3 regions of the Streptomyces sp. NPDC096040 genome follow, and region 1 is predicted to be linked to each of the others. Evidence: riboswitches for the same ligand, from Rfam matches in the RefSeq annotation. Region 1 holds a riboswitch; each other region holds the start of a gene.
The links. A riboswitch is a leader RNA that binds a small molecule or an ion and turns the genes downstream of it on or off. The one in region 1 is predicted to bind S-adenosylmethionine.
Positions count from the first base shown of each region.

Region 2: another riboswitch for S-adenosylmethionine. It lies ahead of ABTY98_RS14410 (amino acid ABC transporter permease); the one in region 1 lies ahead of ABTY98_RS26160 (aminotransferase class V-fold PLP-dependent enzyme).
Region 3: another riboswitch for S-adenosylmethionine. It lies ahead of thrC (threonine synthase); the one in region 1 lies ahead of ABTY98_RS26160 (aminotransferase class V-fold PLP-dependent enzyme).

Region 1 is NZ_JBEOTA010000019.1:144,352-149,284, reverse strand. Features, by position in the region: gene ABTY98_RS26170 (rhomboid family intramembrane serine protease) at 1-405, shown strand, start outside; gene ABTY98_RS26165 (Lrp/AsnC family transcriptional regulator) at 402-683, shown strand; gene ABTY98_RS26160 (aminotransferase class V-fold PLP-dependent enzyme) at 875-2,236, opposite strand; SAM riboswitch class IV at 2,363-2,479, opposite strand; gene trpD (anthranilate phosphoribosyltransferase) at 2,597-3,661, opposite strand; gene qcrB (cytochrome bc1 complex cytochrome b subunit) at 3,795-4,933, opposite strand, start outside.
Region 2 is NZ_JBEOTA010000009.1:155,390-160,322, reverse strand. Features, by position in the region: gene ABTY98_RS14420 (ABC transporter substrate-binding protein) at 1-545, opposite strand, end outside; gene ABTY98_RS14415 (amino acid ABC transporter ATP-binding protein) at 588-1,370, opposite strand; gene ABTY98_RS14410 (amino acid ABC transporter permease) at 1,367-2,347, opposite strand; SAM riboswitch class IV at 2,750-2,861, opposite strand; gene ABTY98_RS14405 (glutathione S-transferase C-terminal domain-containing protein) at 2,939-3,802, opposite strand; gene ABTY98_RS14400 (putative leader peptide) at 3,931-4,062, opposite strand; gene ABTY98_RS14395 (hypothetical protein) at 4,223-4,480, shown strand; gene ABTY98_RS14390 (hypothetical protein) at 4,622-4,933, shown strand, end outside.
Region 3 is NZ_JBEOTA010000020.1:102,803-107,735, forward strand. Features, by position in the region: gene ABTY98_RS26760 (ubiquitin-like small modifier protein 1) at 196-471, opposite strand; gene thrC (threonine synthase) at 519-1,817, opposite strand; SAM riboswitch class I at 1,836-2,012, opposite strand; gene ABTY98_RS26770 (glucosyl-3-phosphoglycerate synthase) at 2,170-3,114, shown strand; gene ABTY98_RS26775 (alpha,alpha-trehalose-phosphate synthase (UDP-forming)) at 3,208-4,632, shown strand; gene otsB (trehalose-phosphatase) at 4,683-4,933, opposite strand, start outside.

The sequences.
Region 1 (4,933 bases):
GGCCGCCTGGAGTTCACCCTCTTCTACGTCGGCTGCGGCTATCTCGCTCTGCTCGGCTACGCGGCCGCCAACGCCACGTCCCAGCAGTCGCTGGTGGGGGCGTCCGGGGCGATCTCGGCGGTCCTCGGGGCGTTCCTGTACCTGTTCCCCAGCGCCCGCGTGACCAGTCTTCTGCCTTTCCTCTTCTTCCTTCCGCTCCGGTTCCCGGCCTGGGTGGTGCTCCCCTTCTGGGCGGCCCTGCAGTGGCTGGCCCTGAACCAGGCCCCCTCCGGCCCCGGCGTGGCCTACCTCGCCCACCTGGTCGGCTTCGGGCTCGGACTCGGCTACGCGTGGGTGCGGTACGGCCGTGGGACTAAAGTGAAACCCGCCCCAGCTCCGGCACCCGAGGGAGAGAACCAGCCGTGATCACCGCGATCGTCCTCATCAAGACCAGCGTGGACCGGATCCCCGAGATCGCGGAACAGATCGCCGCGCTGGACAGCGTCAGCGAGGTCTTCTCCGTCACCGGTACGTATGACTTGATCGCCATGGTCCGGGTGCGGGAGCACGAGGACCTGGCCGAGGTGATCCCGGGGCGGATCAGCAAGATCCAGGGCGTGGAGGGGACGGACACGCACGTAGCGTTCCGTACCTATTCGCAGCACGACCTGGAGGCCGCGTTCGCGATCGGCCTGGACAGCTGAGAAACGTCGGCTGAGGTGCCCCGCAAGGGGCGCGGGGAACTGCGCGCTCAGCCAGGACGGACCCGCAGTGGACCACGACGCTTCGTGCCCGGCTGCGGGCCGGTGGGGGCCGATCGCGCCCACGCGGCGGTAGCCGCACATTGACACAGCCCCCGCGCCCCCTGGGACGTTGCCCCTGAGGCCGGTCTGCATCACACCGCCGGTACGCAGCGGCCTTCCTCCGTGCGGTACGTCCACTTGGCACCGTCGGCGACCAGTTCCTTCACGGCGCTGACGAACCGCTCCACGTGCTCGTCCGGCGTGCCCGCTCCGAAACTCACCCGGATCGCGTTGAGGGACTTCTCGCCCGGTGCCGCTTCCGGCGCCCCGCACTCGCCCTGGGTCTGGGCGTCGGAGCCCAGCAGGGTCCTGACCAGGGGGTGGGCGCAGAAGAGGCCGTCGCGGACGCCGATGCCGTACTCGGCGGAGAGGGCCGCGGCGAAGTGGGAGCTGTTCCAGCCCTCCACGACGAAGGAGATCACACCGACGCGCGGGGCGTCGTCGCCGAAGAGGGAGAGGACACGGACCTCGGGCACCTCGGCCAGACCCGTCCGCACCTTCTCGATCAGGTGCCGCTCGCGGGCCACCAGCGTGTCGAAGCCGGCCTCGGTCAGCGCCTTGCAGGCGGCGGCGATCGAGTAGGCACCGATCACGTTGGGCGACCCGGCCTCATGCCGGGCGGCGCTCTCGTGCCACTCCACGGCCACTCCCCCGTCCTCGCGCCGGGTGACCTTGCGGCTGGCGCCGCCGCCCGCGAGGTACGGCTCGGCCGCCCGGAGCCAGTCGGAGCGGCCGGCGAGGATGCCGGAGCCGAAGGGGGCGTACAGCTTGTGGCCCGAGAAGGCGATCCAGTCGACGTCCAGGTCGCGGACGCTCACCGGGTGGTGCGGGGCCAGCTGGGCCGCGTCCAGGACGATCCGGGCGCCGTGCGTGTGGGCCGCCGCGGCCAGCTCCCGTACCGGCCACAGTTCGCCGGTGACGTTCGAGGCACCGGTGACACAGACCAGGGCCGGGCCGTCGGGGTCGCGATCGGCGAGGGCCTTCTCCAGGGTCTCGACGGCCTGGCGCGGGGTGCGCGGGGCGTCGAGGTAGGTGACCCGGGTGTCCTGCCAGGGCAGCAGGCTCGCGTGATGCTCGGTCTCGAAGACGAAGACCTGGCAGTCGGCGGGGAGGGAGCGGGCCAGCAGGTTCAGGGAGTCCGTGGTCGAGCGGGTGAAGATCAGCTGGTCGTCGGGGCGGCAGTCGAGGAACTCGGCGACCGTCCTGCGGGCGTTCTCGAAGAGGTCCGTGGAGAGCTGGGAGAGGTAGCCGGCGCCTCGGTGGACGCTGCCGTAGTAGGGCGCGTAGGCGGCCACGTCGTCCCAGACCCGCTGGAGGGCGGGGGCGCTGGCCGCGTAGTCGAGGGCGGCGTAGGTGACCTCGCCGCCGGTGACGAGCGGGACGGTGACATCACGGCCCAGAACGGGCAGCGGGGCACAAACAGACTGAGCGGAGACAGCGGTGGAGACGGACATGGCGGAACTCCCGTGAGAGGAAGGAAGAAAGAGAAAGTGGGTGTGCGGAGGCGGGGCTCGACGCCCTAGCGCATTCGCTTGCTCACGGGAGACTCCCTCGACGACCAGGATCCCTGGGGTCCGAGGGATCCGCGCTTGCCGTAGACCTCGCTGCCTACGGCCTGGTCTTCACCCGGGGCACCCCGCCACGGACGGAGGGTTGCCGGACAGTCGGCCGGGGCCTCATGACTGTCACTCATGACCTGGCAAAAAACGTAGATGAAGTGATCGCCGACGCGCAACTTCTGTCCGGATGACGGGACGAAGGCGCGCGTCGGCGCCGCTTCTCTTTCCGTTCGGCCTCTACTGGCCGCCCGGCGCCTACTTGTTCGTCGCCGCCGCCCAGCGCTCCAGCACCCGCTTGGCCGCGCCCGAGCCGATCGACTCCGCCGCCTTGTCCATGCCGGCGCGGATCTGCTCGGCCAGCGTGGCGGTGCCCGGGTCCAGGGCCACCAGCGCCGCCGCCGAGTTCAGCAGGACCGCGTCACGGACGGGGCCCGTCTCGCCGTCCAGAAGCCGGCGGGCGACCTCCGCGTTGTACGACGGGTCACCGCCGCGCAGCGCCTCCACCGGGACCAGCTCGATGCCGACGTCCCTCGGGTCGAAGGTCTCCTCGGTGACCTTGCCGTCCCGGACGATCCAGACATGGGACGTGGAGGTCGTGGTCAGTTCGTCGAGGCCGTCGTCGCCGCGGAAGACCAGGGAGGAGTTGCCGCGTTCGGCGAAGACGCCCGCGACGACCGGTGCCATACGGGGGTCCGCGACGCCGACCGCCTGCGCCCGCACCCGCGCGGGGTTGGTCAGCGGGCCGAGGATGTTGAACACCGTGCGGATGCCCAGCTGGCCGCGGGCCGCGCCCGCATGGCGCAGTGCGGGGTGGAACTTGACGGCGAAGCAGAAGGTGATGCCGGCCTCTTCGGCGACCTCGGCGACCCGCTGCGGGGTCAGGTCGAGGTTGACGCCGAGCTTCTCCAGCACGTCCGAGGCACCGGACGCGGAGGACGCGGCCCGGTTGCCGTGCTTGACGACCTTCGCCCCGGTGCCGGCCACCACCAGCGCGGACATCGTGGAGATGTTCACCGTCTTGGCGCCGTCGCCGCCGGTGCCGACGATGTCGACCGTGCGGCCGGGCACCTCGATGACGTTGGCGTGCTGGTACATCGTGCGGACGAGGCCGTTGATCTCGTCGACCGTCTCGCCCTTCGCCCGCAGCGCCACGACGAACCCGGCGATCTGGGCGTCGGTCGCCTGACCGCGCATGATCTGGTCCATCGCCCAGGCCGTCGCGTCGGCGCTCTGGTCCTGCCCGTACAGCAGCGCGTTCAGTACCCCGGGCCAGGAACGGCCCGCCGCGGTGTCGCCTCCAGCGGGGGTCACAGCGCTCATAAGGCCGCTCCTGATCGTCATACCGGCAAAAAGCAGTGTCAGGGCTACCCTATCCAGCCGCAGGCACGGCCGAAGGGCCCCCGTCCGTACACCGGACGGGGGCCCTTCGGCCGTGGCGTGGCGACGCGGTCGATCAGTGGTGGCCGTGGCCGCTCGTGATCTCCTTGTACTCCTCGACGGTGGGCTTCGGGATCTGGTTGTCGTCGCCGTAGTAGGCGCTGCTCAGCTTGGCGCGGAGCTTCTCAGTCCCCTTGATCTTGCGCTCGACACCGTTCTCGTCCACCGCCGCGCCGACCTGGGCCGGCTCGTACTGGTGGTGGGCCGTGAGGGTGTGCAGCTGCTCCTGGCTGAGCGGCTCGTGCACCTCGATGAACTCACCGTGCGGCAGCCGCTTGATGATGCCGGTCTCGCGACCGTGCAGCACCTTCTCGCGGTCCCGGCGCTGCAGGCCGAGGCAGATCCGCTTGGTGACGATGAACGCGATCACCGGTCCGGCGATGAAGAAGATCCGGACGAACCAGGTCACGTCGTTGATCGACAGATGGAAGTGGGTGGCGATGAGGTCGTTGCCACCACCGACCAGGCCGACCATGTACACGGTCACCCAGGCGACACCGAACCCGGTGCGGGTCGGAGCGTTGCGCGGGCGGTCCAGGATGTGGTGCTCGCTCTTGTCGCCGGTGACCCAGGACTCGATGAACGGGTAGACCGCGATCGCACCCAGGACCAGGCCGAAGAGCATCAGCGGGATGAACACGCCCAGGACGAGCGTGTGACCCCAGAAGTTGATCTCCCAGCCCGGGAAGTAGCGGACCAGACCCTCGGCGAAGCCCATGTACCAGTCGGGCTGGGCGCCGGTGGAAACCTGGTCCGGACGGTAGGGGCCCATGGCCCAGATCGGGTTGATCTGGGTGGTCGCCGCGACGACCGCGATGACACCGAAGACCAGGAAGAAGAAGCCTCCGGCCTTGGCCATGTAGACCGGCAGCAGCGGCATGCCGACGACGTTCTTCTCGGACTTTCCGGGACCCGCGAACTGCGTGTGCTTGTGGTAGAAGACCAGGATCAGATGGCCGACCACCAGGCCGAGCATGATGCCCGGCAGCAGCAGGATGTGGATCGAGTAGAACCGGGCCACGAAGTCGTGACCGGGGAACTCGCCGCCGAAGAGGAACATCGAGATGTACGTGCCGACGATCGGCATCGACAGGACCGCGCCCTCGGTGAAGCGGACGCCGGTGCCGGAGAGCAGGTCGTCCGGGAGCGAGTAAC
Region 2 (4,933 bases), on a different contig from region 1:
CTCTTCTTCGGCACGGTGAAGGCGAGGTTGTCCTGCCGGTAGGAGGCGAACTCGTACTTCTTCTTGCGCTCCTCGGTGTCGGTGACGTTGGAGAAGGCGACGTCCACCTTGCCGCTGTCGATGCCGACGAACATGTTCTCCCAGGTGAAGTTCTTCACCTGGGGGGTGAGGCCGAGGACCGCGGCGACCAGGCGGCCGAGGTCGGGTTCGGAGCCGGTGAGGGTCTTCTGGTCGCTGCCCACGTAGGCCAGCGGCGGGAATCCGGCGGGCAGGGCGCCCTCGCCCATGACGAGTCTGCCGCTCTTGCGGACGGCGGCGGGCAGTTCGGCGCTGATGGACTTGACCTCGGAGACCTTCACGGTGGTCTGCTGGGCGGCGCCGTTGGAGACCTGTCCGATGACGACCTCGCCGTTGTTGGCGCTGCCGGTCGTGGTGGCCGCGTCGCTGTCGCCCCCGCAGGCGGCGAGCCCGGTGGCGAGGGTCGCGACGGCGGTCGCCGAGGCGAGGCCGCGGATCAGGCTGCGTCGGGAGAGGAGCGTGGGCATGGCTGTCCTTCGTGTTTCGGTGAAAGGTGAAAGGGGTCTGCTTCACAGGACCTTGCGCAGGAAGTCCCGGGTCCGTTCGTGCCGCGGATTGTCGAGGATCTCGGCGGGCGGGCCCTGTTCGACGATCCTTCCGGCGTCGATGAAGACGATCCGGTCGGCGACCTCACGGGCGAAGCCGATCTCGTGGGTGACGATCACCAGGGTGGTGCCGCTGGACGCCAGGTCCTTGATGACGGCGAGGACTTCGCCGACCAGCTCGGGGTCGAGCGCGGAGGTCGGTTCGTCGAAGAGGATGATGCCGGGGCGCAGCGCGAGGGCGCGGGCGATGGCGACGCGCTGCTGCTGGCCGCCCGACAGCTGCCGTGGATAGGCGCCGACGCGCTCGCCGAGGCCGACCCGTTCGAGGAGTTCCTTGGCCAGCCGCTGGGCCTCGGGCCTGGTCAGCTTTCCGGTGGCGACAGGGGCGGCCGCGACATTGTCGAGGACCGTCAGGTGCGGGAACAGGTTGAAATTCTGGAAGACGAAGCCGATCCGGCTGCGCTGGGCCAGGATGGCGCGTTCGCTGAGCTCCTTGAGCCCGTCGCCGTGCCGTTTGACCCCGATCAGCTCGCCGCCGACGCTGACGTAGCCGGACTCGGGCTTCTCCAGGTGGTTGACGACCCGGAGCAGCGTGGACTTGCCGGACCCGGACGGGCCGAGGACTACGGTGACCTCGCCGGGGCGGACGGTCAGGTCGATGCCGTCGAGGACGTGGTGGGGGCCGTACGACTTGTGGACGTCGTGGATCTCCAGGGCGGCCGGGGCGATGTCCGGTGCGGTGGTCATACGGCGGCCTCCCGGCGTGCCCGTTTCCGCAGGCCGGCCAGGCCGGTGCGGAGTCTCTGCAGGGGGGTCGGCGGCAGCGTGCGGGTGGCGCCGCGGGCGAAGTACCGCTCGACGTAGTACTGGACGACGGAGACGGCGCTGGTCAGGATCAGGTACCAGACGGTGGCGACGAGCAGCAGCGGCACGATGTCGCCGGGGTAGGTGCTGCCCATGGACTGCACCGAGCCGAAGAGGTCGAGCAGCGAGACGTAGAACACCAGGGACGTGCTCTTGATCAGGCCGATGAGCTGGTTGACGTAGTTCGGCACGATGGAGCGCAGGGCCTGCGGGAAGACGATCCGGGTGAACTGGTAGCCCTTGGGCAGGCCGAGCGCGGCGGCCGCCTCGTGCTGGCCCTGGTCGACGGAGAGGATGCCGCCGCGCACCACCTCGGCCGCGTAGGCCGCCTCGTTGAGGCTGAGACCGATCACGGCGATCGCCAGGTCGGTGGCCAGCTTCGACTCGTCGAAGGTGACGAAGGACGGGCCGAAGGGCACGCCCAGGCTCAGTGTCCTGTAGAGGGCGGAGAAGTTGTAGAGGAAGATCAGCAGGACGATCAGCGGCACCGAGCGGAACAGCCAGGTGTAGGTCCAGCTCACCGCCCGCAGCACGGGGCTGCCGGAGAGCCGGGCGAGGGCGAGCACGATACCGCCGAGCAGGCCGAGGACGGCGCTGAGCGCGGCCACTTCGAGGGTGACGACGAGTCCGTCGAGGATGGTGGGGCGCAGGAACCAGTAGCGGAAGCGGTCCCACTGGTAGAAGGGGTTGGCGGTCAGTCCGTGGACGAACTGCGCGACGACCACCAGGACGACGGCGGTGGCGATCCACCGTCCGGGGCGGCGCAAAGGCTGAACTCGCTGATTTTTGACAGACTTTGACGGTACGTCAGTGGGCGACGGCGCCTCGGCCAGGGACAGGGCGCCTGGGGGTTCACTCATGATGGGCTCCGGCGGAGTCGGACACCCCGGATCACACGGCCGGTTGCCGCGGCACCGGGCCGCGTTCGGGCACGGCACGGGTGCGCGGGGGCGCGCGGGACACGGGGCGGGGCGGACGGCTGCACACCGGGGCGGCCGGTGTCTCGTCGAGGACGCTGGGACGCGAGGCTGCGGGAGCCGCGCTGCGGGCGAGGCGGAAAGGCCTGGTCAGACCTGGCAGCGGGGACAGCCCGGTGCGGTACACGGGCTACACAAGGCGCTGTTGACACGGAGCAGGTCGACGGCGCGGTCGGCGACGAGCGGGCTCGGGTACGGCTGTACGCAGTCCTGGGTGCGGCCCTCGGCCGTCCTGGAAGCTGCGTACATGTCCGTCACCTGTCGCTGTTGTGGCGGCCCCTGGGGGCCTCGCGCTTACCGAACGTCGTCATCCGGTCGGGTCGTCACCTGGGGCACCCCACCGCGATGCGAGGGTTGCCGGTCAGCAAGCCAGGGCTCGATGCTGACGCTCTTGACCAATCTGTGCCGCAAGTAAGTCAGTTGCCCGAACGGCTGTCAACGCCTGTCCGCATGACGGAACGGTTCGGGCCGCTCTCACCTGCGGGAGGTGTCCGCCGCATGGCCGGCCCAGTCCAGGATCTGGACGGCCGCGCCTGCGGCTTCCAGGCCCTGACAATGGCCGTGGTGGCGGCGGGTGATGCCGTCGAGGTCGAGGTGGGCGCCGAAGGCCGGGTGCGCGGCCAGCCGACGGGCGTAGGCCCACAGCACCGGGTGGCCGGCGATGCGGTGCACGGCGGAGGCGTCCAGGTGGTTGCGGTGCACGGTGTCCAGCTGCACCAGGGCGACCCACAACTCCACGTCGGCAGCGGTGAGTTGCTCGCCGAGCAGAAACTCCGCCCCGGCCAGCCGGCGCTCCAGTTCGCCCAGGGTGGCGAGCAGCGTGTCCAGCGCCTCCGGGTCGCCGTCCGCGCTGCCGACGCGCTGGGCGGCCTGCTCGACGCCCTCCGTACAGAGCAGCTCGACCTCCTCGATCTCGGCCTCGGCCCCGCACGGGTACAGCCGGGCGGCACCGTCGCCGAAGTGGCGGTCCAGGTCGCGCAGGATGTGCCGGCTGTGGGTGCTGACGATACGGCCGGACCAGTCGTCGCTGAGCACGGGCGCGAGGGCCGGCCCCGAGTAGCGGTGGGCGCTGGCCTCGTAAAGCGGGCGCAGCGCCGTGTGGCTGCCGTCGGGACAGTCCGGGACGGCGGGCAGGTAGGTGACCGGACAACAGTCGTACAGGCCGAGGAGGCTGTGCCCGACGGCGATGCGGAGGCCGTCGGGACAGGCGGTGGCGAGGTGGAGCCGGTAGCGGCGCGGCACGGCGTAGTGGCCGCTGGATGCGTCCCGGCCGATGCGGCCCCTGAAGCCGGGCGTGGGGTGGGCGGAGGGAAGGGCGGCGAGCGGAGTGATGGACATGCGTCTCCCCGGGATACGGCGCGCGGACGTACGCGCGGCGGAAGCGTTCGTCGGTGGGCGGGCGCTCGGCGGGTGCGGCCGCCGGCGGGCGCTCGGCTGATACGGCGGGTACGGCCGGCAGCGGGTGCTCAGCCGGTGCGGCTGATGGCGCTGCACACGCGCAGCAGATCGATGTGCAGGCGGGAGGTGAGCAGCGGGGCGGAGAAGGGCGTACGGCTCCCGCGGCGCTGTCTGCCGGTGACCGTGCGCAGGCGACCCATCTTTCCCTACCTTTTCACTAGGATTCCCATCTGGAGTGTCGATCGGCCTCCGCGTGCCGTCAAGGGGGCGTCCACGCCTGGGACACCCGGCCCCGGTTTGCCGCCGGCGGCAAGCGGCTGTCCGCTGGAGACGCAGGCCGAGCGACAGGAGCCGGATGCGATGTGCGAACCCCCCGGCCCCGGGCCCGTACCCGGCGCCGTACCCGAGACCTTCGCCTTCACCTGCGGGCGGTGTGGCGAGGTCTGGGAGGCGACCTTCCAGGCGGTGTTCTTCACCGACCCGATCGCCGACCCGGACCTGCAGAGCACCCAGGAGTACGTCGACGAGGCCGGGCGGGCCGTGCGGTCGCCGCTCACGGACGCGGTGTGCCCGCGCTGCGGCAGCCGGAAGGTGCGGATCACGGCTCCCGGATCATGACGCTCACCCGGATGGCACGCGCGGGTGGTCGGCGACCGTGCCGGATGGTGGCGTGGAGGGACGTACCGCCGTTGTCCGCGGAGTGACGCAGCACCGCTGCCCCGCGGAGTGACGTACCGCGTTCCCGAGGAGGCAGTCGCGATGATCCGTCCGTCCCGACCCGTGCGTGTTCTCGCCTCGGCCCTGGCGGCGGGGACCCTGCTCGCCACGGCGGCCTGTACGGACGAGAGCGGCGGCCCCGAGGCCGTATCCATCTCGCCAGCCGGGGAGCGCCCCCCCGCGTCCGCGTCGGCGACCCCCGCCCTGACCGGAGCGGGCGCGCAGGCCGCGCTGATCACTGCGGCCGACATCGAGGACAACTGGCAGCTGGCCACCGACGCGGCGACCTGGCGCAACACGATGGTGGTCGGCAAGGTCGACGTGGCCGACTTCCTGACCGCCAAGTCCGACGCC
Region 3 (4,933 bases), on a different contig from region 1:
GGGCCCCCGACCCGGAGATCAGGACCGCGTTCCCCAACTGTACCGCGCTCAACCACACAGAATTGCCCCCTCCGCTTCACTCACGGAGGGGGCAATCGGATGAACAGTCGGTGATGGGTATTACCGAAGGTAATGTTCGGTCATACGGCCATCACGTCAGCCAGGTCAGCGGGGCCGCCGTGGCGGTCGCCGGGGTCAGCCGCCGGCGACGGCCGGGATGATGGAGACGCCGGCGCCGTCCGGAGTGGCCGTCTCCAGGCCCTGCTCGAACCGCACATCGTCGTCATTGACGTACACATTCACGAACCGGCGCAGCTTGCCCTGGTCGTCGAGAACGCGGGCGGCGATCCCGGTGTGGTTCTTCTCCAGGTCCGAGATGACCTCGCCGAGGGTGGCCCCTTCGGCACTGACCTCGGCCTGACCACCGGTGTAGGTGCGCAGGATGGTGGGAATGCGAACAGTGATACTCACGTGGAAACCTCCGATCGGGGGCAACGCCCTGGTTTTCTACGGCTGACTCAGGCGAGCCCGGCCTCACGGAAAGACTCGAGATTCGGGCGGATGGTCGCCGTGAGCCCGGTCCCCGCCACCGCGTCCAGCGTCTTCAGTCCATCACCCGTGTTGAGTACGACGACCGACTTCGCCGGGTCGATCAGCCCGTTCTCGATGAGCTTCTTGGTGACTCCGACCGTGACCCCGCCGGCGGTCTCGGCGAAGATGCCCTCGGTCCGCGCGAGCAGCTTGATCGCGTCGACGACCTGCTCGTCGGTGACGTCCTCCACCGCACCGCCGGTACGGCGCGCGATGTCGAGGACGTACGGCCCGTCGGCCGGGTTGCCGATGGCGAGGGACTTGGCGATGGTGTTCGGCTTCTGCGGCCGCACGACGTCATGGCCCGCCTTGTAGGCCACCGACACCGGCGAGCACCCCTCGGCCTGCGCACCGAAGATCTTGTACGGCTTGTCCTCGACGAGCCCGAGCTTGATCAGCTCCTGCAGACCCTTGTCGATCTTCGTGAGCTGCGAGCCGGAGGCGATCGGGACGACCAGCTGGTCCGGGATCCGCCAGCCGAGCTGCTCGCAGATCTCGTACGCCAGGGTCTTTGAGCCCTCCGCGTAGTACGGCCGCAGGTTGACGTTGACGAAGCCCCAGCCCTCGCCTGCCGAGTCGCCGATCAGCTCGGAGCAGAAACGGTTCACGTCGTCGTAGTTGCCCTCGATGCCGACGAGCTCGCCGCCGTAGATCGCGGCCATGACGATCTTGCCCTGCTCCAGGTCGTGCGGGATGAACACGCAGGAGCGGAAGCCGGCCCGGGCGGCGGCGGCACCGACCGCGCCGGCGAGGTTGCCGGTGGAGGAGCAGGAGAGCGTGGTGTAGCCGAAGGCGCGCGCGGCCTCGACGGCCTGGGCGACGACACGGTCCTTGAAGGAGTGCGTCGGGTTGCCGGAGTCGTCCTTGACGTACAGACCTCCGGTGACGCCCAGTTCCCTGGCCAGGTTGTCGGCCTGGACGAGCTTGGTCCACCCCGGGTTGATGTTCGGCTTGGTCGCCACGTCCGCGGGGACGGGCAGCAGCGGCGCGTAACGCCAGATGTTCGCGGGACCCGCCTCGATCCGCTTCCGCAGCTCCTCGGTGTCGTAGGCCGAGAAGTCGTACGCGATTTCGAGCGGGCCGAAACACTCCTCGCAGGCGAACACCGGGCCGAGCGGCACGCGGTGACCGCACTCGCGGCAGCTCAGGGCGGCGGCGGGCCCGAGGTCGACGGTCGTGGAGCCGGTGGTGGAGTCGCTGGTGGTCTCAGCAGTCTGCACAGCCATGTGAGGCGAGGCCCTTTCTCCTCATCTTCCTCACGACGCATCTCGCCGTGAGACGGATTTGGCACCTTCCCTAGCCGGGAGCCTCGCGAGTGATCGACAGTGATCAGGGATCAGCCGTCAGCGATCCACGAGTAACCGACTGGAGGGTTGCCGGGGCTTCATCGGGCCGTATCCCTCTGCCCCTCTGGATGAGCGGTATGTGGTTGTCAACGGCCAATGACCCCACGACATGCGATGGTCATCGGCGTTGTTCAAGACTGTAACCGAAGGCCAGGACAGTTGAGAGAGTCGTCCGAACCGCGAGATGGATCACACCTCGCAGTGTGACCGTGACAGTGAGGAGCCGCTGACTGTGCTGGAAGAAGTCGAGCGCTGGCTGGCCACCCGCTCCTGGTCCCTGAACGAACGCCCACTGCACCGGATACTCGCCGCCAAGCAGCGCACCGGTCAGTCCGTCTCCGTCGTGCTGCCCGCGCTCAACGAGGAGGAGACGGTCGGCGACATCGTCGCGATCATCCGTCATGACCTGATGCGGCAGGCGCCGCTCGTCGACGAGATCGTGGTCGTCGACTCCGGTTCCACCGACCGTACGGCGGCGGTGGCCGCGGCGGCCGGCGCCCGGGTCGTCCACCGCGACACGATCCTGCCGCGCATCCCCGCCGTCCCCGGCAAGGGCGAGGTCCTCTGGCGCTCCCTCCTGGTCACCACCGGGGACATCGTCTGCTTCGTCGACGCGGACCTGAGGGAGTTCTCCTCCGACTTCGTCTCCGGGATCGTCGGCCCGCTGCTGACCGATCCCGAGGTGGACCTGGTCAAGGCGATGTACGACCGCCCGCTCGCCGGCGCGGCCGGACAGGGCGGCCGGGTCACCGAACTGATGGCCCGCCCGCTGCTGAACATGCACTGGCCGCAGCTGGCCGGGTTCGTGCAGCCCCTCGGCGGCGAGTACGCGGCCCGCCGCTCACTGCTCGAACAGCTCCCCTTCCCGGTCGGCTACGGCGTGGAACTGGGCATGCTGGTCGACGCCCTGCACCTGGTGGGCCTTGACGCCCTCGCCCAGGTCGACGTGGGGGTGCGCAAACACCGCCACCAGGACGGCCAGGCCCTCGGCCGGATGTCCGCCGCGATCTACCGCACCGCGCAGCTGCGGCTGGCCCGCGGGCATCTGATCCGGCCCGCCCTGACCCAGTTCGAACGGGGCGAGGACGGCTTCGAGCCGCGCACGTACTCCGTGGACACGGAGGAACGGCCACCGATGGCGGAGATCGCCGAGTACGCCGAGCGCCGGGTGGCGTGAGCGTGGCGTGACTTGGCCGTACGGCCGTATACGGTGGCGTGTCTGACGTAGCCGTACGTTTGAGCGTTTACGGGCCGGGCTAGGTTGAGGCGTATGGCTTCCACCGGCAGTGCTGAGGTGCTGGTCGCGTCCAACCGCGGCCCGGTTTCGTACGAGATGCGCGAAGGCGGTGCGCTGCACGCCAAACGCGGCGGCGGCGGACTCGTCTCGGGCCTGTCCGCCATCGGGACGGACGCGAACGCGGTCTGGGTGTGCGCGGCGCTGAGCGACGGGGACCGGGAGGCGGTACGGCGGGCCGAGGGCGGCCGGCTGCCGGCGCGGGACACCGGCGGGCAGCAGGTCCGGATGCTCGACATCGACGCGGACGTGTTCTCCGACGCGTACAACGGCATCGCGAACTCGGTGCTCTGGTTCGTCCACCACATGCTCTACCAGACCCCGCTGGAGCCCGTCTTCGACGCGGAGTTCCGGCGGCAGTGGGGGTCGTACCAGGCCTACAACGAGGCGTTCGCTCAGGCCCTGGCGCAGGAGGCGGGCCAGGGTGCGGTGGTCGTCATCCAGGACTACCACCTGGCGCTGGCCCCGCGGATGCTGCGCCGGCTGCGGCCGGATCTCCGTATCGGCCATTTCTCCCACACCCCGTGGGCGCCGCCGGACTACTTCCGGCTGCTCCCCGACGACATCGCGGCGGAGCTGCTGGGCGGGATCCTGGGCGCCGATCACGCGGCGTTTCTGACCCGGCGGTGGGCGGACGCGTTCGTGGCCTGCTGTCATACGGTGCTGGGCCCGGGGATTCCGGCGGCCGGTGAGACCCGGATCGGGGTGCACGGGCTGGGGGCCGACGCGGACTTCCTGCGGAAGCGGTCGCACGAGCCCGACGTGGACGAGCGGATGCGGGCGTTGCGGGAGGAGATCGGGGAGGGCCGAAAGACCATCGTCCGGGTCGACCGGACCGAGCTGTCGAAGAACATCGTGCGGGGACTGCTGGCCTATCGGCAGCTGCTCGACGACCACCCCGAGTGGCGGGAGCGGGTGGTGCATGTCGCGTTCGCGTATCCGTCGCGGCAGGACCTCGCGGTGTACCGCGAATACACGGCCGAGGTGCAGCGGGTCGCGGAGGACATCAACTCTACGTACGGGACGCCGGGCTGGACGCCGGTGGTGCTCCACGTCAAGGACGACTTCGCACGGTCGCTGGCGGCTTACCGGCTGGCCGACGTGGCACTGGTGAATCCGATCCGGGACGGCATGAACCTGGTCGCCAAGGAGATTCCGGTGGTGTCGGACGAGGGGTGCGTGCTGGTGCTCTCGCGGGAGGCGGGGGCGTACGAGGAGCTGGGCGAGGACGCGGTGGTGGTGAACCCGTACGACATCGGGGGGACGGCTCGGGCGCTGCATGAGGCGCTGAGTCTGCCGGCGGCCGAGCGGGTGGATCGGTGCAAGCGGTTGGCCGCGGCGGCTACGGCGTTGCCGCCTGCGGCTTGGTTTCTTGAGCAGTTGGGGGCGTTGGGAGGGTGAGGGGCACGCGCGGGCCCGGTGGGGGCTTGTCGCGCAGTTCCCCGCGCCCCTTAGGGGGCGCTGTGGTGAGCCAGGTTCTCCAGTAGTCGTACTACTCCCTCCGGGCCGTCCACCACCAGGTCGGCTCGGTCCGCCAGCTCTGTGACCTCCGTGCTGCCGCTGCATACCAGCAGGCCCGGTACGCCCTCCGTGCGGAGCTTCTCCACGGCCGCGAAGGCCGGGATGTCGCCCAGGTCGTCGCCGGCGTAGAGGACCGCGCCCGCGCCGATCTCCCTCGCGTACTCGCTCAGCGCCACGCCCT